One region of the Mycobacterium sp. C31M genome, then DNA from elsewhere that is predicted to be linked to it. Evidence: riboswitches for the same ligand, from Rfam matches in the RefSeq annotation. Region 1 holds a riboswitch; the other holds the start of a gene.
What was found. A riboswitch is a leader RNA that binds a small molecule or an ion and turns the genes downstream of it on or off. The one in region 1 is predicted to bind S-adenosylmethionine.
Positions count from the first base shown of each region.

Region 2: another riboswitch for S-adenosylmethionine. It lies ahead of ACLBYA_RS14820 (bifunctional o-acetylhomoserine/o-acetylserine sulfhydrylase); the one in region 1 lies ahead of ACLBYA_RS11500 (hypothetical protein).

Region 1 covers NZ_JBKFAX010000006.1:134,427-148,968, reverse strand. The annotation lists gene ACLBYA_RS11510 (hypothetical protein) at 1-1,144, opposite strand, end outside; gene ACLBYA_RS11505 (metallophosphoesterase) at 1,273-2,241, opposite strand; SAM riboswitch class IV at 2,371-2,477, shown strand; gene ACLBYA_RS11500 (hypothetical protein) at 2,512-3,003, shown strand; gene ACLBYA_RS11495 (fatty acid desaturase family protein) at 3,000-4,076, opposite strand; gene ACLBYA_RS11490 (hypothetical protein) at 4,292-4,561, opposite strand; gene ACLBYA_RS11485 (TetR/AcrR family transcriptional regulator) at 4,835-5,233, shown strand; gene ACLBYA_RS11480 (TetR/AcrR family transcriptional regulator) at 5,345-5,977, opposite strand; gene ACLBYA_RS11475 (hypothetical protein) at 6,740-7,000, shown strand; gene ACLBYA_RS11470 (APC family permease) at 7,072-8,544, opposite strand; gene ACLBYA_RS11465 (FadR/GntR family transcriptional regulator) at 8,696-9,415, shown strand; gene ACLBYA_RS11460 (cache domain-containing protein) at 9,412-10,101, shown strand; gene ACLBYA_RS11455 (cytochrome P450) at 10,214-11,431, shown strand; gene ACLBYA_RS11450 (glutamine synthetase family protein) at 11,445-12,830, shown strand; gene ACLBYA_RS11445 (ABC transporter substrate-binding protein) at 12,827-13,528, shown strand; gene ACLBYA_RS11440 (gamma-glutamyl-gamma-aminobutyrate hydrolase family protein) at 13,525-14,232, shown strand; gene ACLBYA_RS11435 (gamma-glutamyl-gamma-aminobutyrate hydrolase family protein) at 14,229-14,542, shown strand, end outside.
Region 2 covers NZ_JBKFAX010000009.1:750-15,291, forward strand. The annotation lists gene ACLBYA_RS14770 (hypothetical protein) at 1-30, shown strand, start outside; gene ACLBYA_RS14775 (FHA domain-containing protein) at 61-2,700, opposite strand; gene ACLBYA_RS14780 (nuclear transport factor 2 family protein) at 2,727-3,122, opposite strand; gene ACLBYA_RS14785 (TetR/AcrR family transcriptional regulator) at 3,158-3,724, shown strand; gene ACLBYA_RS14790 (NADH:flavin oxidoreductase) at 3,729-4,943, opposite strand; gene ACLBYA_RS14795 (bifunctional methylenetetrahydrofolate dehydrogenase/methenyltetrahydrofolate cyclohydrolase) at 4,971-5,819, shown strand; gene ACLBYA_RS14800 (DUF3017 domain-containing protein) at 5,809-6,102, shown strand; gene ACLBYA_RS14805 (hypothetical protein) at 6,109-6,288, opposite strand; gene ACLBYA_RS14810 (class I SAM-dependent methyltransferase) at 6,441-7,169, opposite strand; gene metX (homoserine O-acetyltransferase MetX) at 7,166-8,290, opposite strand; gene ACLBYA_RS14820 (bifunctional o-acetylhomoserine/o-acetylserine sulfhydrylase) at 8,303-9,628, opposite strand; SAM riboswitch class IV at 9,669-9,788, opposite strand; gene ACLBYA_RS14825 (NADP-dependent isocitrate dehydrogenase) at 10,046-12,283, shown strand; gene ACLBYA_RS14830 (alpha/beta fold hydrolase) at 12,351-13,199, opposite strand; gene ACLBYA_RS14835 (exodeoxyribonuclease III) at 13,310-14,113, shown strand; gene ACLBYA_RS14840 (TIGR03086 family metal-binding protein) at 14,080-14,542, opposite strand, start outside.

The sequences.
Region 1 (14,542 bases):
ACTCCCGAAAACTACCTCGCACCCGGTCCTCGATGCTCTTCTGCACGTCGTCGATCGCCGAGAGCGTCTGCGCCGTCAGATCATCACCAATGCCACTACGCGAGTGGGCAACCGGAACAAAGGCGCGCAGCAGGGCGGGAATCCGCAACTGTGCTTCCAGCTCGCGCTCCTGGTCATAACCGACAAAGATGCCGTCGCTCAAACTGTACTTGATGCGACGAGCACTCCAGCGCAACGGATCTCCGGTACCCGTCTCGATCAATTCATCCAACACGTCGCCGAACTCGCCGCGGTCGAATCGCGTCCCGGCGGGCGAAGCGAAGAACGCGTCAACCACCTCGGCACTAACCCGCCAATCGTGCTCGCCGCGCTGGAAGTGCTCCCCACCTTCGGGCAGTCTCGACGTCAGCCACTCCACAAGCGGGCGAATTCCGGGTTCCCCATCACGGCCGAAAGGCAGGTATCGCTCGAACCCCTTCTCGATCCATGCCCGCGCATCAGCCAGGCTCATATCCACCACATCGACATTGCCACCGCAACCGTCACGCCGCTCCAGAATCTCGTCCAACGCTGTCGGGGCCACTGCAAGTTCATCCACCGTCGACAGCCCCATGTGATCGATCACCACGCTGCATGTCAGTTCGTGACCGTCGGATAGGCGGACACCGAACAGCACCTGGTTCCAGTCGCCATGTACCTCGGGTACGCGGACGGCGCGGTATGGCTGCAACTTCGGTAGGTCGATAATCCACTGCGGCGGCGCATCGGACCGCGCGGCGAGCGCCTCGCGGCAACGCGCTTGGATATTCGGGTCACCCACGGCGATCTCGGCAAGAACCGCCAGGAGCGCCGTGTGTTCGGGAATCGGGAGACCTGCAAGGGTATCGATTGCATACTCCGGATCGATCCGTTCTTCGTCCTTGGGGTACGAAAACTCTTGCGGGAGAAGCGTCTCAATCATCATGCCACCCAGGTAGAGCAGGTTGAGTGGATGCTCCGCGTCCAGCGCAATACGCAAAATGTCGACCAAGGTGGGTAACGCTGCGGGCTCGCCCACGTCGGCCACCGGTTCTGGGCGCTGCGCCCGCCGTCGCGTGTCTCGCCGGGCCTGCTTGGCCTGCCGCCGCTTCCGTCCTTCGTTCATGTGGCGGAAGCTACGCCTGCGCCCCGACAACCGAGGAGTTCAACGGGCTCGACTGACAAGGGCCTGTGTATAGATTCGTATACTTCTGGACGATCTATACCGAACTGGATAACGCTATGCCGGATGCGTCAGCCGGCGCTGTTACCAACCTGCACGTAGTGCGCGGGGTCGATCCGCCGCTCCCCCGACCACCGGTACGCCGTCAACGCCCCGCCCTTGACCGCACTGAAGTCCACACACGCGGAGTACTCGGTCCAGTCGTGCAGATGCCGCGGCGAACCCTGCCGCCAGTAGTGGCCGTAGAACACCGGCACCGGATCGCCGTACACGTGCGACTGCGTCACCTCGACGGCCGGCAGGGCCGGATACGGCGCCCCGTCCGCGGTGGTGAAGGTGCTGCTGATCTCGGCCAGGTCGGCCAGCGTCGTCGCCGCCCCGTTCCACCACCGCAGCCGGGCCCGCTCGCGGGAATGCCCGTCCTTGTCCAGATACGGCGGCTGGCCATGCGCGACCAGGCTGATCTCGGGGCCCTTGAGCAGCGTCTCCACCGCCTCGTACACCGGGTCGCCCTTGGTCGACATCCGCGCCAGCTGCTCATCGTCGGCGATCCGGTCACCGCCCAGCACCGCCATCGAGGGCTCATGCCAGCAGGCGTGCACCACCCGGATGTCACCGAGGTCCAGCCACAGCGGCTGAGTCCGGAACCATGCCAGGTACTCGGCCCGCGCATCGCCGGTCACCTGCCGCAGGAACTCGGCGTGCTGCTTCTCGTTCTTCGCCGACCACGGATGATCGGGATCGCCGTGCGGGCGCAGATACTTGCCCGACTCGGCCGGCCACTCGGTGGCATACGCCAACGCGTTGAACTCGTGATTTCCCAACACCATTCGTGCGCTGCCCGCATCGACCATCGCCTTGACGATCTGCAGCACACGCAGCTGGTCGGGTCCACGGTCGATCAGGTCGCCGACGAACACCGCCGTGCGCTCGGGATGCCGATACGCACCGTCGCGCACGCGGTAGCCCATCTGTGCCAGCAGGGCTTCGAGATCGTCGGCGCAGCCGTGGATATCGCCGATCACGTCATAACCGGACATGGTTACCTCCTCTGTAGGGACGGCATGCCGACCGCCGCGCACCGGAGAAGCCGGCGGGCAGGTCTGGAATCTGATCTCAGGATATCGCGGGCCTCCGACATGTCGGACCAGATCCGTATCCTGGACTCAGCTCACGAGCGGACGACTGTTCGGGTACCTGGCCCGTCGTCCCGGCAACCGCGCCCACCGCACGGTGCCCCAGGGGAAGAGCCGGCACGACAGTGCAAGCGGTGGGCGTCCGACCGTGGCGCCGCCAGAGACGGCGTGACGATGACCGACGTTCCGACCCAACCCGACGAAGCGCTACGCGCACGCATCACCGAACTCTCGGTGCACATCCCGTGCGGCACTCTGCGCGGGCCGATCAGCCACACCCTGTGGCAGTCCTGCCGACACGAGGACACTCCGGCCCGGTGGGGTGTGGACGTATCGCGGCTGCACGACCTGTGCATCGTCTGCTTCCGCGGCACCGCCGGTGGCACCTCACGGTGGTCCTGGCTGGCCTGCGAGCACTGCCGTGCGGTCAACGATCAGCACGGTCGGCCGCTGCCGCTGGGCCGGCACAGCCTGATGAACCGGCAGTCCGTCGCCGACGCGATCGGCGGCGATTGGCGCCTCAATGCGTGGAGGGAGCACGAATACCGGCTGCTGGCAATGCGATTCGACCCCGACGCCGACGTACCACTGCGCGAGTGGCAGCAGGCCTGGCCACCGAGCGTCACCGCCTCGCAGGAGGCGTTCGCGCGGCTGACCGATTCTTAATCCCGAAAGCGGTCCGGCACTGCCAACTCGTGCACGATCCGCTGCGTCCGGAACAGCTGCAGGGCAAGCGGTCCCGTGTTGTAAGGCAGGTCGTACTTGTCGCAGAGTTGGCGCACCCGGACACTGACCTCGGGCAGCCGGTTACTCGGCAGGTCCGGGAACAGATGGTGCTCGATCTGATAGCACAGGTGCCCACCCGAGATCTCGCCGAGCCGGTTGACCTCGAAGTTGGCGGTGCCGAGCATCTGGCGCAGGTACCACTCCCCGCGCGTCTCGCCCTCGACCACGGCGGGATCGAAGGTCTCGGCCCCGCCCGGGATGTGCCCGCAGATGATGTTCACGTACACCCACAGGTTGCGGATGATGTTGGCGGTGAAGTTGGCCGCCAGGGTGCGCCGCCACCGGCGCAGGCTCAGGGCGGGGAAGAACAGATAGTCCTTGCCCATCTGGCGGGCGATCTTGTTGCGCAGCTTGCGCTTCTGCTCGGCGACCGCCTCCGGACTGGCATCGTTGTTCTGCTCGGCGCGGATGCCGTGCACGGCGATGCCCCACTCGAAGGTCGCCGCCAGCACCAGGTTTCGCAGCGGGGTGAGCAGATGCGCCCGACGCCACGGCTGATCGGTGGTGACCCGCAGCCACCGGTACCCGATATCGTCGTCCATGCCGAGCACGTTGTTGTAGACGTGATGCCGGTAGTTGTGCGAGTGCCGCCACTGCGCGGAGTACCCGACCATGTCCCACTCCCAGGTGTTGGAGTGGATCTCGGGGTCGTTCATCCAGTCCCACTGACCGTGGGAGATGTTGTGGCCGAGCTCCATGTTCTCCAGCGACTTGGCATAGGCCAGCGCGGCGGTCCCCAGCAGCCAGCCCTTCCGGGACCGGGTGCCGGCGATCACCAAACGTGCCGTGACGTCGAGGGCGCGCTGGACGTGGATCACCCGCCGGATGTAGGCGGCGTCCTTGGCTCCGAGCGAGTCCTCGATGTCCTGGCGGATGACGTCGAGTTCGTAGGCGATCTCTTCGACGTCCTCCCTACTCAGATGCAGGTAGGCAGGCACGTCGGCAATCGCCATTCGGAGGTCCTCGTGGTGCGGCGTCGGAGCGGCGCAATCGACCGCGAGATCAGACCGCAGCGTAGAGGCTCGGGCTGAACGGTGGGTAATCGACGCGCTGTGTCCCGGCGAACACCGGAGCATTCGAGCCCCGATGCCGCGGGTGAACCCGACCGCCACCAGCAGGAACGCCGTGGCACGGCGGTGCGGGTCCGCCGCTGAGAAGCTCTCAGGGACTACGGGCACTCCTCGGAGTCGATCCGCACCACCCCGAAGTCGATGGACGTGCCGGCGGTGAACGTCGCGCCGGGCGCCGGCGTCGAGCTGCACACCTGCCAGTTGCGGTCGCTGAGCTGTGCGCGCCCCTGCCCGGTCAGGTCGGTGGAGCTGCTGAACCACACCTGGCCGCCGCTGACGGACTGGATGGCGTCCTGGGCGCCCTGGAGGTCCATCCCGATCAGGTTGGGCATGGTCCACGACGGCTCCGCCGACGCCGGCGGGCTCATCGCGATCGCCTACCCGACCAGCGCCGCGATCAATACGAACTTCTTCATGACATTCTCCTTGGCTCGAAGTAGCCGCACAGCATCGCATCCGCCACCGACACGTCGCTCGATTGTCGCTCGAAGGCGGGCAACAAGGGGCCCAAATTTCAGGCCCACGCAGTGACTCTGCACCCACGGCGCGGTTCACTCGCACAACTGCGTCTGTGTTCGTCGCCGACCCGCTCGCCGACGCGGTGGTCGCGGCGTTCGCCTCGTTGCCCCGCGGGGGCGGGCATGGAGATGTTCCGGACAGGGGTCAGTGCCGCGATGGATCGCGCCATCCCTGAGGCCGCCCGCGTGGTGGTCGATACCCTGACCACCGCCTACGAAATGCACGCCCCGATCCTGCAGGCGGCGCTGACCTCCTCATCTTTCGACATCCCCGCGTACCTGAATCACACCGCGATGGACGAGATCGAACGCAGCCTGCTGCCGCTGGGCAGCGCCATCCCCGGCCGCGCCCGACCGGACCTCGACCCCGCTCAGCTACAGGATCTGGTGTTCGTGACGATGGGCGTCACCTCGAGCGCCTGCCTGCGTATCGCGCTGCAGCGTCCGCCCGGATCGGATCGCGACGCGATGATTACCCTGATCGCGAAAATGCTGGCGGCAGCGCTCACCCCGGATACCTGACACAGCAATGGTTTTCGGTGCGACCCGCGAGGCCCTCCCCCTGGGAACCTCGCGGATCGCGACCGGGTCGATGCGCATACCCCTCGAACGCGACCGACCGTCCTACTGGAACTAGGGAGCCTCCGGAACGAATTGCCCCTCGCGGATCAGTGATGTCACCGCCGCATCCCAGCGCTGCAATTGGCTCGGCGAGTAAAACGGTTCGGGGATGTGCCGCTCGATGTGGTTGCGCAGCATCATCGCCCCGACCCGCAGAATCAACGGGTTGATGGTCCCCCAGAGAAGGTCGAGGTCGGGCCGCACCAGCCCATGTTCGGAGTACTTTTCTCCCTGCTCGACGCTGATGCGAAGCAGCCCGTCGAAGATGACGGTGCCGATCTCATCTCCCTGACACAACGCATGCGCGACGTAGTCGGTGACTTCGGGGTATTTGTGGAACAGTCGCGCGAACCGGCCGCGGAGCTCCACCCCATGATCCTCCGGCGGTTCCGGTAGCGGTGCCGACTCCAGCACCTCGCTGAAAACCTGCAGGACGTATTCGTCGACTGCGGCGGTCAGGCCGGCCTTGTTACCGAAATAGTGCTGCACCAGCCCGATACTGACACCGGCTTCATCTGCAACGGCTCGGAGCGGAGTACTCGAAACACCCTGACGGGCAAAAGATTTGAGAGCAGAACCGACAATCCGCTCCCGCGTGGTGGGCTCCACCGGAGCGGGTTGACGCAAAAAGACAGAGGCTGCCACGGCCCGACAGTACCGGAATACCGCATAACCATACAAGTGGCCGGGTTTGCCATATCAGCGTAGGGTAATGCAATATGCAAATATGGTTTGCGGCTGCGGGGGCGGCTCGACCGCGACGGGTTTCCACCTGACGCGCCGAGCGTCGGGAATGACATCGTGAGGGGGTCGCTGCAACAGCAGATTCAATCTGCCTGTGACGCCCTGTACCGGGATCCCAACGACTCAGGCGCCTTCAGCAGACTCAGCCGACTCCTGGGCGCCCCCACCGAGGGAGACCCGGACACGGTCGCCGGCGTTGTTTCACAACACAGTTGGCGCCGACTGGTCCGGGTGGCAGCCAATCAGCTCTATGACGATCCCGACAACACAGACGCCGGCAACGTACTACTGCTCTTGGTGGCTGCCGCGAAGCGCTGAAACTCTCACCCTTTCCAACACCCCATACACCCGGCACACACCACGGCAGCATGCGAAAAAATCTGGAACACCTTGTTCGGCACACGATTTGATAGTCGGATGCGCGATCCGGCCCGAGCGCTCGACACCCCCGGCGCACACTCACGCTATCGGCCAACACGGCGGCAAGGCACCCCCGCACGGCGACCCGTACAGGCGTTCGGCAAATCAATATGAGTATGGTGTAATACAATATGCACGTATTGCCTCGACCCCGTCTCGGACAGTTCCTCAACCCGGGTTCGTCACCCCGGAGTGATCGTCGACCGACCAGCAGGTGAGTCGGTGGGAATTTGGGGGGAATACATGGAATCGATGCTGCGCCAGCAGATTCAGGCGGCCTGCGACGAGCTTTATCACGACCCCCGTGACGAAAATGCGTTCGCGAGACTACACCGACTGCTCGGTGCGGCATCGGGGGCTTCAGCAGACACGATTGGTGGCGTGGTCCCTGAACTGAGCTGGCGCGCGATGGTAAAAAACGCGTGCGACAACCTCTACGACGATCCCGATGACGGTGAGGCACGGACCCGTCTGCTGCTCTTGTTGGCCGCCGCGAGGCAATAGCCGAGAACTGTCGCTCGATTGTCGCTCATAGCCGGGCAGCGGCTTAGTCGCTTTTCAGAGGCGCAAGCGCGTCACTTAGGAATCGCGTCGCTGTACGGCGCGGTGCTCCGATCGTGCAACGGGTGAACGGCCATGTACACCAGCCCGATTCCGATCACCACCACCGCCGACAGCGCGACGATCCAGTTGTCATACCAGGCGGCATCCGGGGTTCGCGGCCACGCCATGTTCACCATGGCGATCACCCCGTACACCAGCGCCGCGATGTTCACCGGCAGACCCCACTTACCGAGTGTGTACTTGCCGGACGGCACCCAGCCCTTCAACCGGGCCCGCAGCGCCGCCAGCACCACCATCTGGAACGCGATGTAGATGCCCAGCGCCGCGAAGCTGATGATCTTGGTAATGGCATCGGTGGAAAACATCGATCCGATCACGATCACGGCCGGCACCACCGCGGCCAGCACCAGCGCGTACGGCGGCACGTGCCGCGTCGGCGAGAACTTGCTCAAAAGCGCCGAGCCCATGATCATTCCGTCTCGGCCGTACGAGTAGGCCAGCCGGCTCGCCGCGGCCTGCAGGCTCATCGCACAGGACAGGAACGAGATGAGCACGATCACCAGGATCACCTTCGAGCCGAACGGCCCGAACGCCTCGGTGAGCACCGTGCTGACCGGGTCGACATCCTCACCGGCGATCACCGCCGGGATATCGGCCACCGCCAGCACCAGCGCCAGACACACGAAAGTGGCTGCGGCACCGCCGATGTAGATGGTGCGGCGCATCGCCTTCGGGATCAGCCGGCCCGGGTCGGGCACCTCTTCGGCGACATCACCGCACGCCTCGAACCCGTAGTACTGGTAAACACCGATCAGCGCGGCGGCCGCGAACGCCCACATGTAGTTGCCGTCGCCACCGGTGCCGAAGCTGTCGAACAGCACCCCGAGGTTGTGTTCGCGGTGCGCGATCAGCAGCCAGCCGCCCACCACCAGCGCGCCGATGATCTCGGCGGTGAACCCGAGGATCGCGGCCTTGGCAAGGACTTTGGTACCCATGAAGTTGATCGCCGTCGCCAGCGCCAACAGACACAACGCGAACAGGATCGTGTTGCCGACAGTCGGCTCGAACCCGAACGTCGCCGCGACAAACGGCCCACCGCCGTAGGTGACCGACGCGATGGTCACCAGCAGCGCCACCAGATACACCCAGCCGGTCATCCAGGCATATCGTCGGCCCCACAATCGCCGCGCCCACGGGTACACCCCGCCGGCGACCGGGAACTGGGCCACGATCTCACTGAAGATCAGCGCCACCAACAACTGGCCGACACCGACGATCAGGAAGCTCCAGATCATCGGCGGCCCACCGGTGGCCAACGCGAACGCGAACAGCGTGTAGACGCCGACAACCGGCGACAGATAGGTGAAGCCGAGGCTGAAGTTGGCCCACGGGCTCATATCCCGCTTGAACTCCGATTTGTAGCCGAGGGCGTCCAGATGGGCGGCATCATCCGTGCCACCGAGATCGCGCGAAGTAGTCGTCACTGGCCTGCTCTCCTTTGGGCAAGTATCCAAGTGAGCGAAAAACTACATTCCTATTGTTTAAGCCGTCTCCGAAACGGCAGAATTCGTCTCCGATCCGGTACATTGCGACGTCAGGCCAACGGGTAGGGAGGCACGAACAGTGGTTTCGTCGTTGTCCCCCTTGGTTGCTCCCGAAGCCCCGGTCGGTCGCGCCGACGAGATCGTGCAGCGCATCTCCGAGGCCATCCAGCTGGGCCTGCTCGACGACGGCGAGCGCCTACCCGTCGAGGTCGACCTGGCCGCCCAGTTCGGCGTCGCCCCGATGACCGTCCGCGACGCCCTGGCCACCCTGCGCGAACAGGGTCTGGTGCAGACACGGCGCGGACGCAGCGGCGGCTCCTTCGTCAAACGCCCCGACGGCCCGCCGATCGCGCAGCTCACCGCGAAGCTGGCCGCCATGAGCGCCTCTGACCTGCGTGATCTGTTCGACGAGCACACCGCCATCGCCGGGCAGGCCGCCAAGCTGGCCGCCGAACGCGCCGCCCCCTACGCGGTTCGGCGACTGTTCGCACTCACCGATCAGCTCGGCGCCGCGGCCACCCTGGGCGACCGGATCCGCGCCGACAGCCGCTTCCACATCCAGGTCGCCGTCGCCTCCCAGTCGGCCCGGCTCGCCCGGCGCGAGGCCAACCTGCAGGCCGAGGTCGCCGGACTGGTCTGGCTGCCCGTCGGCCCGCCCGTCGACCTGGCCACCCACGTCGAGCAGCAGCACGCCATCGCCGCCGCCGTCGCCTCCGAAAACCCCACGCAGGCACGCCAACTGGCCGAGGATCATGTGATGGCCCAACTGGCGCGGCTGACCAAGGCCAACCTGGATCTGAGCGACTCATGACCGCCCAGGAACTGGCCGCCGAGGCCTCGCGCGCCGTCGAGCCCGTCTACGACCTGCTCGGCCGGGTTGCGCAGGAGGTGCTGCGCAGCCGCCCACCGCGGGCCGCCCTCACCGAGGCGCACTTCTCCGGGCTGCAACGCCTGCTGGCCGATCTGCTCGCCGAAGAACACGGCGTCTGGGGCATGGGATTTGTCGCCGCACCGTTCGTGGTCGACGGCCGCGAACGCTATATGGCCTGGTGGCAGCGACACAGCGAACGGGTCGCCCGGCTGCGCCTGAACTTCGACCCGAACAGCATCGACGTCTACGACTACCTGCAGATGGACTGGTATCAGCTGGCCCAGCGCGGGCAGCTGCGCGTCGCCTACGGACCGTACGTCGACTACAGCGGATCGGACATGTACACCATCACCGCGACCATCCCGGTGATCGCCGACGGCACCTTCCTCGGCGTCGCGGGCGCGGACCTGGTGGTCGGCGATATCGAACGCCGGCTCATCGAGGTGTTGCGGCACACCGATAGTGATGCCGTCGTGGTCAACAGCGAACGCCGCGTCATCGCTGCCAACACCCCACGCTGGCTGGTCGGTTCCCGGCTCAAAGCGGTCCCGGCCACCGATGACACCTTCGCACAGGTCGCCGACCTGCCGCTGGGCCTGGGCTGGGCCCTGGCGATCGCCCGCTGAACGCACCGGATGACGGAGTTACGCGGTTTTAACCGATAACGCATCGGCGATAACAATCTAGTTCTAGAGTCTTTATTGCCCACATCGCCGAGCGCCCCCGGAGGTGACCCCGATGCCGCCCGTCCCGACCGACCAGGTCCCCCATTTCGACCCTCCGCATTTTGACGTGAGCGATCCGTCCTTTTCCCTCACCAGCACCGAAGTGCACGAGGCCCGCGAACGCAGCTGGTACGCCACCACCCCGTACGGCATCGCCGTGCTGCGCTACCACGAGATGAACAAGCTGCTCAAGAGCCGGCAGATGCGCCAGGGCAGCATCATGTGGCCCGCCCACAACGGTGTCACCGAAGGCCCGTTCGCGCGGTGGTGGGCCAGCTGGCTGCTCAACAAGGAGGGCGAGGAGCACCGTCGGCTGCGCAAGCTGATGACCCCGGCCTTCACCCAGAAGCTCATCGTCGGACAGGTTCCGCGATTCCAGTCGCTGGCAGGCGAACTCGTCGACGGCTTCGCCGAGCCGGACCGCTGCGAGTTCATGACCGAGTTCTCCGAGCCCTACTCGGCGCGGGTCACCGCGATCATGCTCGGCACCCCCGAGGAGGACTGGCGCATCCTGGCCAAGGAGTCCACCACACTGGGTTTGGCGATGGCCGTGACCCTGCAGGACGACCTGCCCGAGATCGAGGCCGCGCTGGCCCGGCTGTATGACTACTGCGACGCCCAGATCGCCGACCGCCGCGCCCACCCGCGCGAGGACTTCGTCACCGCGTTCGTCAATGCCGCCGACCCGGAGGACGGCCGGCTGTCCGACACCGAACTGCGCGACGGCCTGACCATGCTGATCTTCGCCGCGTTCGACACCACCCGCAATCAGCTCGGCCTGGCCATGCAGACCTTCCTGGCCAACCCCGAACAGTGGCGCCTGCTCGGGCAACGCCCCGACCTCGGTGGCAAGGCAGTCGAAGAAGTGATGCGGCTGAACCCCACCACCCGCTGGGTCACCCGCGAGGTCATCGAGGACTTCGAGTTCGAGGGCCTGGAACTGCGGGCCGGCACCACCGTGCACCTGTACGCCGAAGCGGCAGGCACCGACCCTCGCGTCTACACCCCCGGCGTCGACATCACCGCGGAACGCAAGCCGCACTTCGGATTCGGTGGTGGTCTGCACTACTGCCTGGGCCACTTCGTCGCCCGCGCCGACATGAGCGAGGCGCTGCCGCTGCTGGCCCGGCGCATGGTCGACCCACACGAACTGCCCGGCGCCAGCTGGCTGCCCGATTCCGGCAACACCGGACCCATCCGCCTGCCCATCGGCTTCACCCCAGCCCCCTGACCAAGGAGATCCGATGACCACCACCCCGCTCGACGCGCATCGGCAGACCAACGCCTCCAGCCCCCATCTCGCCGCGGCGCTGGAGACCATCACCGAACGCGGTGTGGAATTCGTCTATTTCCAGGCCGTCACCATCACCGGCCGGGTGGTCGGAAAGGTGGCCCCTGCCAAACACTTCCAGCGCCTGGCCGTCAAGGGGGTGCAACAGCACCAGACCGCCATCGCCAACCTGCAGGGCACCCGAGAGGGCACCCTGCTGGCCGGCGGGGTCAACGCCCCCGAGTACACCGCGATCCCGGACCTGGAGACGTTCGCGGTGCTGCCCTGGGACACCAGCTTCGCCCGCGTGTTCTGCCGACTGTACGAACCCGACCACCTGGCCGTCGACGCCGGCATCGAATTGGCGTGTGATTCCCGGAGCCTGCTGCGCCGCGTACACGACGGGTTCACCGACCGCACCGGGCTGGTGATGCGCACCGGCTGCGAACCCGAGATGACCTGGCAGGGTGAGGATCTGCAAGCGCAGTTCCGACCCGGCTCCAGCCCGGCGTATCACATCGAGCACCTGGAGCGGAACCGCCCGATCGTCAAGAAGGTCATCGAATACGCGCAGGCACTCGGCCTGGACATGATCGAGGGCGATTACGAGGACGAGTTCCAGGTCGAACTGAACTTCATGTACGACCACGCCAACCTGACCGCCGACCGGCTGACCACCTACCGACAGATCTGCAAACAGGTCGCCCGCGAACTCGGAATCCAGGCCAGCTTCATGCCCAAACCGGCCACCGGGATGATGGGCAACGGCTGCCACCACAACTTCAGCTTCTGGCGCGACGACGTCAACGTCCTCGTCGATCCCGGTGTCACCGAACTGCACCTGTCCGAGGTCGGCAAGCATGCCCTCGGCGGCCTGCTGTCGCATTCCGCGGGCGCCATGCTGGTCAACGGATCGACCGTCAATTCCTACAAACGGTACTGGGACGCCGGTCAATTCGCGCCGTCTCGGATCAACTGGGGCCTGGACAACAAGACCTGCACGGTCCGGTTGTCGGCCAACGGCCGCCTGGAGTACAAGCTGCCCGACGCCGCGGTCAACCCGTATCTGTCGCACGCCATCCTGCTGGCGGCGTGCGAGGACGGCATGAAGAACGCCACCGACCCGGGTACGCCGTGCCAGGGCTCGTCCTATGACACCCCGGCCGACCCGCGGTTCCCGGCGTTGCCGCTGACCCTGGGCGACGCCATCACCGCCTTCGCCAAGGACACCGTCATCACCGAAACCTTCGGACCCAAGCTGTCCGAGCTGCTCATCGACTACCACACCGATGAATGGGCGCGATTCTGTGGATACGTCACCGATTGGGAGCGCGAAATGTATTGGAATGATTGCCCGTGAGCGTGTTGAGACTGGCCTGCCTCGACGCCGAGGCCCCGCCGCTGTTCAGCCTGTGGACCCCCGAAAACGGCCGCCAGGGTTACGAACCCGGCGTCGCCGAGGCACTCGGCGCCGAACTTGGTCGCGACATCGAGTGGGTGCGGGTGCCGTGGGTGGACATGATCCCGGCGGTGCAGCGCGGTGACGCCGACGCCGTGCTGTGCGGGCAGGGCATCACCGCCGAACGCCAAGCCCAGGTCGACTTCACCCGGCCCTACGCCATCTTCCACGAGGGGGTGCTGATCCGCCGCGGCGACGATATCCACGCCCCCGAGGATCTGGTCGGCCGCAAGGTCGCCGCCATCGAGAACAGCACCAATATGACACTGGCCCAGACCTTCACCGGCGCCGAGCCGGTCGCGTTCGGCGCCGGCTCCGAGGATGTCTACGCCGATATGCTCGCCGCGTTGCTGGCCAAGGATGTCGATGCCGTGGTCGACGACGATGTGGTGTTCGTCCCGCTGGGCGCCACCCACCCCGACTACGAGCTGGCGTTCACGGTGCAGACCGCCAACAAGTGGGGTATCGCCGTGTCCAAGGACCGGCCCGACACGTTGGCCGAGATCGACGGTGCTCTCGGCCGACTCATCGAATCCGGCCGACTGCAGCAGGTGTGGACGCAGCACCTGCCGACCCTGGACTACCCGTTCGGGGCATGACGCGTCCGCTGGTGGCGGTCATCGGCCGTCGGGCCGCGCAGGTGTCGATCCTGCGCTTCTCGGCGACCCTGGCCGCCGAGGCGATCTGCGAGGCGGTGTGGGCGGCCGGCGGTGAGCCGGTAGTCCTGCACGGGCCGGCCGCCGACCCGCTGGCCGAGATGCCGCAGCGGCTGCACAGTTTCGACGGGATGCTGCTGCCCGGCGGTGCCGATATGGAACCCGGCCGGTACGGCGCCGAGCCGGCCCCGGAGACCACCGACACCGTGGCCTTCCAGGACGACCTGGAACTCGGCGCCGCGCTGGCCGCGATCGTCACCGGCATCCCGACGCTGGCCATCTGCCGCGGCATGCAGGTACTCAACGTCGCGCTCGGCGGCACCCTGATCCAGCACCTCGACAATCCGATACACCACAACAGCATTCACCCCGTGCACGTCGCCGAAGGCTCTCGGCTGCACAGCGTCGTCGGCGATCAGGACATCGAGGTGTCCTCCTACCACCACCAGGCGGTCGGGCTGCTCGGCACCGAACTGACCGTCACCGCGATCGCCGCCGACGGTGTCGTCGAGGCCGTCGAACATGACACCGCCGACATCATCGCGGTGCAATGGCATCCCGAAGACCGGCACGCCGACTCCGCCACCGACGCCGCCCTGTTCGCCGATCTGGTGGACCGGGCCCGCAAACGAAGGGAAACACGATGACCACCCGGGTGCTCCGCGAGGACGTCCTGCCCGACCTGCCGATGCCGGAGGCGCCGCGCGCCCACGTCTGCGTGCTGGCTTCGCTGAACTTCCCCGACATGTCCGCAGCCGACAGCGCCCTGATCCGGCGGTTCACCAAGGTCGCGTTGACCACACTGGTGGAACTGGGCGCGAGCTTCGAGCTGCTGGACACCACCGAGCCACTCGACAGTCCCTCGGCGGCAGCGTATTTCGACGGACTGCTGCTGCTCGGCGGTGGCGATATCGACAACGCCTGCTACGGCGTGCCCACGCGGCACCCGAAATCCTA
Region 2 (14,542 bases), on a different contig from region 1:
CGGCGATTTGTGGAGTCTTTGCCGGAATGAGTCCGGGAAAGACTCCCAAATCGCGGCGGATCAGCCCGCCTTGAGCCGGATCTTGAACCGCACGAGGGTCAGGTAAGCGACGCTCAGCCCGGCCAGCAGGGCCATGTCGAACCACCAAGCCGACGCGGTGTGCTCCCAGTGTGAGTCCTTCGGAGTCAACGGGCCGGGCACCAGGTGGGTCAGATCCACCGTCGAGGCCGAGGCCGCGAAACCCCAACGGGCGGGGGTGAACCAGGACAACTGGTCGAGCACCAGACGGTCGGTCACCGGGATCATGCCGCCGGAGAACACCAGCTGGCTCATCACCGCGACGACCAGCAGCGGCATGATCTGCTCACTGGACTTCGCAAGCGCCGACAGCAGCAGGCCCAGCATCGCCGAGGCAACCGTCGTCGCGGCCATCACCACGAACAACTCCGCCGTCGGCGGCAGGAAGGACACCGATCCCTGTGTCGGACCGCCCTTACCGAGCACCGCGATCGCCGTGACGATCGACGACTGGATGATCGCAAACACCGCGTAGATGCACACCTTGGCCATCAGATACGCCGTCGTCGACAGCCCGACGGCCTGTTCGCGGCGGAAGATGGCCCGCTCACCGATCAGGTCGCGCACCGTCAACGCGGTACCCATGAAGATGGCACCGACGTTGAGCAGCACCAGGATCTGGCCGGGCTCGTTGGGTGCGTCGCCCATCGGGTCGGGGATACCGAAGCCGACGGTGCCGGGCACCGACAGCGACAGCACACCCATGATGAACGGCAGCATCGCCAGGAAGGCGAAGTAGCCGCGATCGGAGACGATCAGTCGCATCTGCCGGCGCGCGATGGTGGAGAACTGCCTGCGCACACTGGTTTTCGCGGGCTTGCCCAGATCCCCGGGTTTCTCCGAGGCCTTGGCCTGCGGTGCGGGCCCGGTGCGGGCCAGGTAATTCTGATGCGAGGTGTCGGGATCGCCGGCGACCGAGGAGAAGATGTCGGCCCAGTTGGTGGTCCCCAGCTCGGGGCCGATCTGGCTCGGCGGACCGTAGAACGCGGTCTTGCCGCCCGGCGCCAGCAGCAGCACCTGATCGCACACGTCCAGGTAGGTCAGCGAGTGCGTCACCACCAGCACCACGCGGCCGGCATCGGCCAGCTGGCGCAACATCGTCATGACCTGACGGTCCAGCGCCGGGTCCAGACCCGAGGTGGGTTCGTCCAGGATCAGCAACGACGGGCCCGTGAGCAGCTCCAGGGCCACCGAGGCGCGTTTGCGCTGACCGCCGGAGAGCTTGTCGACCCGGGTCTCCAGGTGCTTGGTCATCTCGAGTTCCTCGAGCACCTGCATGACGACCCGCTCGCGGTCCTCTTTGGTGGTATCCGGCGGCAGCCGCAGTTCGGCGGCGTACATCAGCGCCTGCTTGACGGTCAGCTGACCGTGCACCACATCGTCCTGGGGCACCATGCCGATCCGGGAGCGCAGCGAGGCGTACTCGGCGTGGATGTCGTGACCCTCGAAGGTGACCGTGCCGCTGGTCGGGTGGGTCAGGCCGGCGACCTGCTTGGCGAAGGTGGACTTACCGGCACCGGACGGGCCGATGACCGCGGTCAGGGTGCCCGGCCGCGCGTCGATCGAGATGTTGTTGAGCAGCGTCTTGTTGCCCTCGATGGTCCATGTCAGGCCGCGGACCTCCAGACCACCGGTGCGGGTGGCGGCCTGGGTCTCCGAGCCGCGGACCAGGGTTCCGCCGGTGAACACCAGGTCGACGTTGCCGATGGTGACCACATCGCCCTCGCGCAGCACAGCGTCGTCGACTCGCTGGCCGTTGACGAAGGTGCCGTTGATGCTGCGGTTGTCGAGGATCTCGGTGCCGCCCGGCCCGGAGACCAGGGTGGCGTGATGACGCGAGGCCAGCACATCGGGGATGACGATGTCGTTGTCGGTGGCGCGACCGATCTTGATGCCGCCCGGCGGCACCTCCGCGGCCTTTCCGGGCCGCAGGATCTTGAGCATGCTCGTCGCCAGATTGTTCTCCGACGGACGGGACACCGCGGTCGGACCCATCTGGGTCTGCGCCGGGTCGGCAGGCGGGATGTAGGCCGGCTGCGAGCGCGACACCGGCTGCGGGGCGCTCTGGTAGGACTGCTGACCCGTCGGGTACGGCGGCTGACCGTACGGCTGGGTTCCGGTCGGGTAGTGCGGTTGCTGTTGCGGGCCGGACGGGTAGCGGGGCTGAGCCTGCGACGGACCGGTCGACCAGCCCGGCGGAGGAGGCGGAGCCTGCGGCGGTGCCGGCGGCTGGGTGGGCCAGGACGCACTCGGGCTGGGCCGCGGCGCGACCGGAACGGCCTGGGTCGGTGGTGGGGTGCCCACCGCGCCCTGGTGCCGACCGACCTCGAAGACCAGCTGCGGACCGTCCGGATTGCCGATGTTCAGGTGCTGGCCGTCGGCGATGTCCAGCGTCGGCATCCGTTGGCCGTTGACGTACATGCCGTTGAGGCTGCCGTTGTCGATGGCGATCCAGCGGCCCTGGTCGAAGCGCAGCACCAGGTGGGCGCGCGAGATCAACGGGTGGGCGATACGGACATCGGCACGCAGGTCGCGGCCGACGACGACGTCGTTACCTGCGGAGAAGGTGCGGGTCGATCCTTCGTACCGAACGGTCAGCGCGGGCGTTCCGGGGCGGCTCATCGCGTCCAACTGTATCGGGTGGCCGGTCAGGCCGGGATGTGCCACCTTGCGGTGTCAGTGATCTGTTGCAGCGCCGTGATCTGGCCGTCCCGGACAGAGATGACGTGGGCAAAGGCGGCGTGGACCGTCGATCGCTCATCGCGGGCGGTGCCCCGATAGGTCCCGAGCACCACGGCCACGTCGCCGTCGGGGCCTGCTGTCAGGAACTCCGACGGCACCACCTGCATCTCGTAGATCGCCGCGATCCGGGCCCACACGTCGAGGATCATCGCGTCACGCCCGCGGTGGGTACCACCCACATCGTGGGGCATCCCGGCACTCACCTCGCCCACGAAGTCGTCGGCGAGCAGTCCGGCGAGCGCCGCGCCGTCATTGTCGGCGAGTGCGCGGTAGAAGCGGTGGGCAACGGCGACAGGGTCCATGTATTAGAGATTAGTCTCTACTATAGGCTCGGGCAATGCCGCGGCCTGCTCGATACTCCGTCGATTCACTGCTGGACGCGGCGGCGGCACTGCTGGCTTCCGATGGCGCCGCGGCGGTCACGATGTCGGCCGTCGCCCGCGCCACCGGCGCGCCGAGTGGGTCCGTGTATCACCGGTTTCCGACGCGGGCCGCGCTGTGCGGCGCATTGTGGGTCCGCACCCAGGAGAGATTTCTCGCGGACTTGCTGCCGATCCTGACCGGGGATGCGGATCCGGCTCGCCGGTGTGTGGCCGGTGCGGTGCGCATCCTCGAGTGGTGTCGGCGGAACCCCATCGACGCGCAGGTCCTGTTGACCGGTCCGGCGGCCCTCGACATGGCGGATTGGCCCGAGTCATCGATGGTCCGACACACCAAGCTCCGGGACGGACTGCGTCAGGTGCTCGACGCCATCCCTGTGGACGCGGACCGGGTCCACGCCGCGCTGGTCGATGTACCCCACGCGATCGTCCGGCGGCATCTGATGGCCGGCCAGGTCATTCCCGACGGCGCCGACGCCATCGTTGCCGATTGCGCCCGCGCCCTCGTCGACGGCCGATCCTGAACGGTCAGATTGTCAGTACGTCCGGCGCGCCGGTGACCACGCAGTGGGTGTGGGAGTAGATGGTCGGCATGCACTTGTTGCAGTGCGTGCACAGCGACCGGACGCCCGCGTCGGCCTTGATCCGGTTGACCAGGTCGGGCTCGGCGAGCAGCGCGCGGCCCATCGCGACGAAATCGAAGCCCTCGGCCATCGCGGTGTCCATGGTCTCGCGGTTGGTGATCCCGCCCAGCAGGATCAGCGGCATCTGCAGCTCGGCACGGAACTGGCGGGCGTGGCGCAGCAGATAGGCCTCGCGGTAGGGGTACTCGCGCAGGAACTTCTTGCCGATCATCCGCATGCCCCAGCTGATCGGGGGTTTGAACGCACCGGCGAACTCCTTGAGCGGGGCATCCCCGTGGAACAGGTACATCGGGTTGACCAGGGAGCTACCCGCGGTCAGTTCGATCGCGTCCAGTCCGCCGTCTTCTTCGAGCCACTTGGCGGTCTGCAGGGATTCGTCGATCGGGATGCCGCCACGCACCCCGTCGGTCATGGTCAGTTTTGCGGTGACCGCGATCTGGCGGGCCCCATGGTTGTCGACGGCATCGCGCACCGCGCGCACCACCCCGCGGGCCACCTTGGCGCGGTTCTCCAGTGAGCCGCCGAATTCGTCGGTGCGCCGGTTGAGCATCGGGGACAGGAACGAGCTGGCCAGGTAGTTGTGGCCGAGGTGGACCTCGACGGCGTCGAAGCCGGCATCGATGGCCAGTCGGGCGGCGTTGGCGTGCGCGGCGATGACATCGCGGATGTCGTCCTTGGTGGCCTTGCGGGCGAAGCGCATCGACAGTGGGTTGAAGAACCGGATCGGCGCCAGCGCCGGTGCCTTGTTGGTACGGGCGTTGGCCACCGGTCCGGCATGGCCGATCTGGGCGCTGATCGCCGCACCCTCGCCGTGCACCGCGTCGGTGAGTCTGCGGAGCCCGGGGATGGCCTCCGGGCGCATCCAGATCTGCCAGCCGTCGGTGCGCCCGCCCGGCGCGACCGCGCAGTAGGCCACCGTCGTCATGCCGACCCCGCCGGCCGCGGGAAGCTGGTGGTACCTGATCAGATCATCGGTGACCAGCGCGTTCGGGCTGGCGGCCTCGAAGGTGGCGGCTTTGATGATGCGGTTACGCAGGGTCACCGGTCCGAGCTTGGCTTCGCCGAACACATCGGTGAACACTTTGGGCTGGGTGTTCATTCGGGTGAGCCTGCCACAATGTCTGTCGTGGCAGCGACGACATTGGACGGTAAGGCGACCCGCGACGAGATTCTCGAGGATCTCAAGGGCCGGGTGGCGAAACTGACGGCGGCGGGACGGACCCCCGGGCTGGGTACCATTCTGGTCGGCGACGATCCCGGATCGCAGGCCTATGTGCGCGGTAAGCACGCCGACTGCGCCAAGGTGGGCATCAACTCGATCCGCCGTGATCTGCCGGCCGATATCAGCCAGGCCACCCTGGACGAGACCATCGACGAGCTCAATGCCAACCCCGAGTGCACCGGGTACATCGTCCAGCTGCCGCTGCCCAAGCATCTGGACGAGAACGCGGCGCTGGAGCGCATCGACCCGGACAAGGACGCCGACGGTCTGCACCCGACCAACTTGGGCCGGCTGGTCTTAGGCAAGGAGGCCCCGCTGCCCTGCACCCCGCGCGGGATCGTGCACCTGTTGCGTCGCTTCGACGTCCCGATCGCCGGCGCGCACGTGGTGGTGATCGGCCGCGGTGTCACGGTGGGCCGGCCGCTCGGTCTGCTGCTCACTCGGCGTTCGGAGAACGCCACGGTGACGTTGTGCCACACCGGAACCCGTGATCTGCCGGAGCTGACGCGGCAGGCCGACATCATCGTCGCCGCAGTCGGTGTGCCGTACATGGTGACCGCGGACATGGTGAAACCCGGTGGCACCGTGGTCGATGTCGGTGTCAGCCGGGTGGAGGGCAGGCTGACCGGCGATGTGGCGCCCGACGTCTGGGATGTGGCCGGGCATGTGTCGCCGAACCCCGGTGGGGTGGGGCCGCTGACCCGGGCGTTTCTGCTGACGAATGTCGTGGAACGGGCGGAGCGTGACACCTAGAGAGTTCGCCCGCAAGATCTTTCACGGCCAGTGGCCGATCCTGGTGGTCGGGCTGATCTTCGTGGCGGCCTTCGGATTGGTGATCGCCGGTTACTGGCGCCGCGGCGCGTTGGTGATGGGAATCGCCGTCGGGGTGGCCGCCGCGCTGCGGTTGGCGCTGTCCGATGATCGGGCCGGGTTACTGGTGGTGCGCACGCGCGCAATCGATTTTGCGACGACGGCGAGTGTGAGCGCCGCGATGCTCTACATCGCGTGGACGATCGACCCGCTGGGGACCAGCTAGCTCCGGTCAGGCGTCGACGAGGGCGCGATCGTTGCCGGGGCCCGGGCGGCTGGTGCCGATCTGGGACACCGCTTCCGAAGCCTGCTCCGCGGTCAGCTGCCCGTTCTTGAACGCCAACCCGATCTCGGTGACCTCGACGATCTCGCCGATGCTCGTCAGCAACTTCTGGAAACGTGCGGCAATCATCGATTCACTCCTCTTTTTCACTAGGTGTCTGTAACCATTGAACCTCTTGACATGGTGTTTTTCTCCCTGGTGGGACGTTAAATTGGTCACCCGGCATGGCCGTGTGACCTACGTCGGCAAACTGGTCGACTGTGACCTGAATTGCACGGAGCTCAGGCGAGAGTGGCCCGGATGCCGACCGTGATGTACGGCAGTGCCAACCCGGAGCTGTTCACCAGTGCCGGGTGGGTGGCCAGCAATTCCCGTACGCGATCCAGCGTGCGGGTGCGCACCTCGGCCGGTGAGGTGATGCAGTAGCTGCGCGAGGCGACCAGATCGATCAGCGCCTGCGGGGTCAGATAACTGGTCCACTCGACGTGCTGGCGTTCGACATCGCCGAACGGCGCGGTCAGTTTCACCTCGTCGTTCAGCGGGTCGTGCTCGTGGCCGATGACGGCACCGAGATCCTTGACCCAGCCCAGTCTTTCGTCACGGGTGTTCCACACCAGCCCGAGTCGTCCGCCCGGGCGGAGCACCCGGGCGATCTCCTTGGCTGCTCGCTGCGGGTCGAACCAGTGCCAGGCCTGCGCCACCAGCACACAGTCGACGCTATCGTCGGGCAGTGGGATGTCCTCGGCGGTGCCCAGCAGCGCGGGCGTATCCGGCAGGGAGGATGACAGTACTTCCAGCATCTCCGGAATCGGGTCCACCGCAATGACATCCAGGCCGCGTTCGACCAATCGGACGGTCAGCTTGCCAGTGCCCGCACCCAGGTCGAGCACCGTGCTGGCTCCGGTGGGCAGCAGCCAGTTGATGGACTCCGGCGGGTAGGAGGGCCGCCCGCGCTCGTAGGCGGCCGCCTCCTCGCCGAACGACAGGGACCTCGGGTCTGTGCCGCTCACCGGTCCGCGATCTCCAGCGTCCGGCGGATCAGCGGATTGACCGCGTCGGTCTCGACCAGGAATCCGTCATGGCCGTATTCCGATTCGATGACCGCCAGTTCCGGGCAGCCGGGCAGCAGGTCGGCGAGTTCCTGTTGCTGGCGCAGTGGATACAGCCGGTCGGAGGTGATCCCGCCGACCACCACCGGCACCGGGCATCCGCGCAGCGCGGCCGCCACACCACCGCGACCGCGGCCGACATCGTGACTGCTCAACGCATCGGTCAGCGCGACATAGGTGCCCGCATCGAAGCGCGACACCAGCTTGCCGCCCTGGTGCTCGAGGTAGCTCTGCACGGCGTAGCGGCCACCGTTGGTGGGGTCCTCGTCGTCCTGGGCGTCGTTGGCGAACCGTGAATCCAGTTCTGCCTCACCGCGATAGGTCAGGTGTGCCACTCGGCGTGCGATCTCCAGGCCGGCCGCCGGGGAACGCCCGGTGCCGTAGTAGTCACCGTCCTGCCAGTCCGGGTCGGATTTGATCGCAGCCACCTGGGTGCTCTGGGTACCGATCTGGTCGGCGGTGGCGCGTGCGCCGACGGCCAGCACCAGGCCGGCTCGTACGGTGTCGGGATGCCCGACCAGCCATTCCAGCGCCCGGGCGCCACCCATCGAACCGCCGATCACCGCGGCGACGTTGCTGATGCCCAGCGCCGCCAGCGCGGCGAGATCCGCGTTCACCTGATCGCGGATGGTGATCGCCGGAAACCGTGAACCCCAGGGCTTTCCGTCGGGTGCCGGCGAACTCGGCCCGGTCGAACCGCGGCAACCACCGAGCGCGTTGGTGGCGATGGCGCACCAGCGGCCGGTGTCGATGGTCGCGCCGGGTCCGGCAACCCCGTCCCACCAGCCCGGTGTCGGATGGTCGGGTCCGGCGGGACCGGTGATGTGCGAGTCGCCGGTCAGCGCGTGCAGCACCATGACGACGTTGTCGCGTTCGGGGGACAGCTCGCCCCAACGCTGCACCGCGATGGACACGTTCTCCAGGACGACGCCGCTCTCCAGCGTCAGGGCGCCGATGTCGACGATCCCGATCTCGCCGTCAGCGGGCAGCGTCGAGGGCACATCGCTCAGTATGTCGAAAATGGTCACGTCGCCTCACACCGATGCGACGCTGTGTCCGGAGCCGGCGAAGACCCGTGCGGCGGCGAAACCCCGTTCCAGGTCGGCCAGGATGTCGTCGATGCCCTCGATACCGACGGCCAGGCGAACCAGGCCGGGGGTGACACCGGTGGTGAGCTGCTCCTCGGCCGTCAGCTGCTGATGGGTGGTCGAGGCAGGGTGGATCACCAGCGACCGCACATCACCGATGTTGGCGACGTGGCTGTGCAGGGTCAGCGCGTTGACGAAGGCCTTTCCGGCCTCGATGCCGCCGGCCAGTTCGAAGGCCAGCACCGCGCCGGTGCCCTTGGGCGCCAATTTGCGGCCCAACTCGTACCACGGTGAACTCGGCAGGCCTGCGTAGTTGACCGAGATGACCTCGTCTCGGGCCTCCAGGAACTCGGCGACGCGTTGTGCGTTGGCGACGTGCCGCTCCAGGCGCAGGCTGAGGGTTTCCAGGCCCTGCGCGATGAGGAAGGCGTTGAACGGTGCCGCCGCCGAGCCCAGGTCGCGCAGCAGTTGGACGCGGGCCTTCAGTGCGTAGGCGGGCGGGCCGAGCTCGGCGAACACCACGCCGTGGTAGCTCGGGTCGGGGGTGGTGAACCCGGGGTGGCGGCCCTGGGTCCAGTCGAAGGTTCCGCTGTCGACGATCACGCCGGCGATCGCGGAGCCGTGCCCGCCCAGGTATTTGGTCGCCGAGTGCACGACGATGTCGGCGCCGTGCGCGATCGGCTGGATCAGATACGGCGTGGCGATGGTGTTGTCCACGATCAGCGGGATGCCGTCGGCGTGCGCCACGGCCGCGACCGACGGAACGTCGAGCACGTCGATCTGCGGGTTGGAGATCGTCTCGGCGAAGAACGCCTTGGTGTTGGGTCGGATCGTCGCCCGCCAGGACTCCGGGTCGTCCGGGTTCTCGACGAAGGTGGTCTCGATGCCGAGCTTGGGCAGCGTGTAGTGCAGCAGGTTGTAGGTGCCGCCATACAGTCGAGGGCTGGACACGATGTGGTCCCCGGCGCCGGCCAGGTTCAGGATCGCGAACGTCTCGGCGGCCTGCCCCGAGGACAGGAACAACGCCGCGACACCGCCCTCAAGTGCGGCGATGCGCTGCTCGACGACATCGGTCGTGGGGTTCATGATCCGGGTGTAGATGTTGCCCGGCTCGGCCAGGCCGAACAGTGCCGCGGCGTGCTCGGTGTCGCGGAACGTGTACGACGTGGTCTGGTAGATCGGCAGTGCCCGCGCGTTGGTGGCGCTGTCGGGTGTCTGCCCGGCGTGGATCTGTTTGGTCTCGAACGACCAGTCTTCCTGTGGCGTGCTCATGGCGAACGACCCTCCATCTGTCTGGGGGTCCGATCAGACGGACCCGCGCTTGCCTTGCAGTCGCGTACGACTGCTCAACCTGGTCTTCACCCGGAGCACCCCACCGCGGTTGGAGGGTTGCCGGCCAGCAAGCCGGGGCTTGATGCTGGCGCTCATGACCGCCACAAAGCCTAGCTCACCTCATCGACCGAGTGCCACCTGGTTATCTGGGACAGGTAAAGACAAACCTACTGACCAGTAGTGAAGCTGACCCATCACGCGCACCTCGGCCCTTGTAGTGTTGCCGGTGAGGGCAGCCACCGACCGCCATCGATACGGTTGTGGATGTCCACTGGTGCGACCATTCGGCGCTGCCGGACACCCCCGGTAGGGCTGAATGTCGCTGCAACTGACCGACATTGAGGCCGGGAGAAGAAATTGAGCGCCGAGCAGCCGACCATCATCTATACGTTGACCGACGAGGCGCCGTTGCTGGCGACCTACGCCTTCCTTCCGATCCTTCGAACCTTCGCCGACGCCGCCGGGATCGACGTCAAGACGAGCGACATCTCGGTCGCCGCGCGCATCCTCGCCGAGTTCAGCGATCGCCTGACCGACGAGCAGAAGGTGCCCGACAATCTGTCCGACCTCGGCGAGCTGACCCAGGATCCGGGCGCCAACATCATCAAGCTGCCCAATATCAGCGCCTCGGTGCCGCAGCTACTGGCCGCCATCAAGGAGCTCAAGGAGAAGGGCTACGACCTGCCCGACTTCCCGGGCGACCCGAAGAACGACGAAGAAAAAGAGATCCGCCAGCGCTACGGGAAGTGCCTGGGCAGCGCGGTGAACCCGGTTCTGCGTGAGGGCAACTCGGACCGGCGTGCCCCCAACGCGGTCAAGGAGTATGCCCGCAAGCACCCGCACAGCATGGGCGTCTGGTCGCAGGCCTCGCGCACCCACGTGGCCACCATGAAAGGCGGCGACTTCTACCACGGTGAGAAGTCGCTGACGATCGACAAGGCGCGCACGGTGCGGATGGAACTGGTCACCGCCGCCGGTCCGACGATCGTGCTCAAGCCCGAGGTCAAGCTGGACGACGGCGATGTCATCGACAGCATGTACATGTCGAAGAAGGCGCTCATCGCGTTCTACGAGGAGCAGATCGAGGACGCCTACAAGACCGGCGTGATGTTCTCGCTGCACGTCAAGGCCACCATGATGAAGGTCAGCCACCCCATCGTTTTCGGGCACGCGGTCAAGGTCTTTTACAAGGACGCCTTCGCCAAGCACGAGAAGCTGTTCGACGAGCTGGGCGTCAACGTCAACAATGGCCTATCCGACCTGTACGACAAGATCGAGACGCTGCCGGCCTCGCAGCGCGAGGAGATCATCAACGATCTGCACGCCTGCCACGAGCACCGGCCGGAACTCGCGATGGTCGATTCCGCGAAGGGCATCTCCAACTTCCACTCGCCCAGCGATGTCATCGTCGACGCCTCGATGCCGGCCATGATCCGCCTCGGCGGCAAGATGTACGGTGCCGACGGCCGCACCAAGGACACCAAGGCCGTCAACCCGGAATCGACCTTCTCCCGGATGTACCAGGAGGTCATCAACTTCTGTAAGACCCATGGCAACTTCGACCCGACGACCATGGGCACCGTGCCCAACGTCGGGCTGATGGCACAGAAGGCCGAGGAGTACGGCAGCCACGACAAGACCTTCGAGATCCCCGAGGCCGGTTTCGCCCGGATTGTGGACAACGAATCCGGCGAGGTGCTGCTGAGCCAGAACGTCGAAGAGGGCGACATCTGGCGGATGCCGATCGTCAAGGACGCCCCGATCCGGGACTGGGTCAAGCTGGCCGTCACCCGGGCCCGGCTGTCCGGTATGCCGGTGGTGTTCTGGCTCGACGACGAACGTCCGCACGAGAACGAGTTGCGGGCCAAGGTCAAGACCTATCTGAAGGACCACGACACCGAGGGCCTGGAGATCACGATCCTGCCGCAGGTGTGGGCCATGCGGTACACGCTGGAGCGCGTCATCCGCGGCCAGGACACCATCGCCGCGACCGGCAACATCCTGCGCGACTACCTGACCGACCTGTTCCCGATTCTGGAGCTGGGTACCAGCGCCAAGATGCTCTCGGTCGTGCCGTTGATGGCCGGCGGCGGGCTGTACGAGACCGGCGCGGGTGGTTCGGCGCCCAAGCATGTCAGCCAGCTGGTCGAGGAGAACCACCTGCGCTGGGATTCCCTCGGTGAGTTCCTGGCCATCGGTGCCAGCCTGGAGGACCTGGGCAACAAGACCGACAACGCCAAGGCCAAGGTGCTGGCCGAGACGCTGGACACCGCGGTCGGAAAGCTGTTGGACGAGAACAAGTCTCCGTCGCGCAAGACCGGTGAGCTGGACAACCGCGGCAGCCAGTTCTACCTGTCGTTGTACTGGGCGCAGGCGCTGGCGGCGCAGAGCGAGGACAAGGAGTTGGCCGCGCACTTCGCGCCGCTGGCCAAGACGCTGGCCGAGAAGGAGAGCGCCATCGTCGGTGAGCTCAACGAGGTGCAGGGCGGCCACGTCGACATCGGTGGCTACTACTACCCGGACCCGGAGAAGACCGCCGCGGTGATGCGGCCGTCCAAGACGTTCAACGCGGTACTGGAGAGCGCGCGAAGCTGATTCTCGAAACTACGGTTTGTGGCGCTGATCGGCGTCGATCAGCGCCACAACCGTAGGCTCGGCGGGCTCAGAGCGCCGGTGCCCGACGCTCCGGTTCGGTGTGCTCGTCGACGAATCCGGCGATCAGTTCGGTGATCTGGCCGGGCGCCTCCAGCATCGGGATGTGCCCGAGGCCCGGTAGCCGGGTCACCTTCGCCTCGGTGGGCAGATGCTCGATGAAGTACTTCGTCCCGCGCGGACTGGGGAACACCCGGTCCTTCTCACACAGCACGAGATGTGTCGGTAGGTCGACGCTGGCGAGTTCCAGCAGGCCGGGCAGTCGCAGTGTCTTGATCAGCAGTTGGATATAGGCGGTGCAGTGCGTGGCATCGTCGACCAGGGCGACCAGGTCGGCGTGGGTGGGACCGTCGGCCGGCCCGCTGACCGGCAACGTGGCGATCCGTTTGCCGAACGGCAGATCCAGGATGCGCGGCCCGAGCAGTCGCGCGGCAACCAGTGCTGGGCCGCCTGCCAGGAATTTGAGCACCGTCTCGTACTTGGTGGGGGAGTGCTGGCCCCACCCGCCTGCCGGGGCGATCGCGGTCAGAGTGCGCGCCCGGCCGCGACGTTCCAGCTCGAAGGCCACCCAGCCGCCCAGCGAGTTGCCCACGATATGCGCTGTGTCCCAGCCGATCTGATCCATCCGGCGTTCGACATCGTCGACCAGTGCGGCGGTGTCGAGCAGCCAGGTGCCGGCCCGGGCGCCGCCGTGGTGGCCGACCATCGTCGGTGCGAGCACCTCGAAGCGCCCTTCCAAAGGGCCTGGGCCGGCGAGTTGATCGGCCACCGTGCGCCAGACGTTCTGTGAGCACAGGAACGGGTGCAGCAGCAGAATCGGCTCGCCCGATCCGCGGTGAATCGGTGCGCGTTGGTTCATAGCGCCCGACAGTATGGCGGTACCGGCGGTACCGCAAGATCCGGCGGGCAGGAGCGCAGCGACCGGGGGATGAGTAGACCTGTCGGGCATCTCGACTAAGGTCGGCGTCCGTGATCGTCACCACCGTCAACGCCAACGGCATCCGCGCCGCCGTCAAGCAGCGCTCGGAAACCAACCTGGGCCTGCTGCCCTGGCTCAAGGAGTCCACCGCCGACGTGATCTGTCTGCAGGAGACCCGTGCCGACGACGACCAGCTGGCCGACGCCCTGGCGCCGGCGCTGGCCGACGGTTGGCACCTGGCCTCGGCGCAGCCGCATGTGAAGGGCCGCAACGGGGTCGCCGTGCTGTCCCGCACGCCGTTCGACGAGGTCCGGATCGGCACCGGCGCCGAGGAATTCGCCACCCATGGCCGGTATATCGAGGTGGACACTGCCGGGGCGACCGTGGCCAGCGTCTACCTGCCCACCGGCGAGGCCGAGACCGACCGGCAACTGGAGAAGGAGCGGTTCATGTCCGCCGTCGAGGTGCGGATGGCGGATCTGCTGCTCGACGGCCGCGACGCCGTGCTGTGCGGGGACTGGAACATCGCGCATACCGAGAACGACATCAAGGCCTGGAAGGCCAACGTCAAGAAGGCGGGGTTCCTGCCGAGCGAGCGCCAGTGGCTGTCCGATCTGATGGCCACCGGCTGGGTTGACGTGGTGCGCCACCTGCATCCCGACGTGGCCGGGCCCTACAGCTGGTGGTCGTGGCGCGGTAAGGCTTTCGACAACGACGCCGGCTGGCGCATCGACTACCACCTGGCCAGCCCCCACTTGGCGAAGCGTGCGGTGTCCGCACGGGTGGAGCGGGCCGAGTTGTATGCGCTGCGCTGGTCCGATCACGCACCGGTGACCGTCGAGTTCTCCGCCTGAGTCCAGTCCGGGCGGCGGCCCAGATGTGCCAGTAGCCGATCGAAATCCGTTGTGCCGGAAGTAGTTACGACGTGCGCGAAGGGTGCGTCGGCCGTCTCGCGGATGCTGTCGTCGGGAATCGCCAGCACGATGGGCAGCGCCGCGGCCACGATCTCGTCGGCCGGCTGGAACGCCCACCCGAGGCTGACCGCGACATCCCAGCCGTGCACCACGTAGTCCACGAAGTGCATGGCCATCGCCACCGATCCGGGAACGACTGCGGCCGGCCCGAATTCGGGTAGGGCGCACGGTGCGTCGGCGATCCCGTCGGCGGCGAACGCGTCGAGTGCATCGCGGGCGGCGGCGCCGTAGGTCGCGACAGGGTCGGATCGCACTGCGGCGGCGACCGTCGCGGGATCCCAGATGTGGATATCGGCGCCGTTTCCGCGT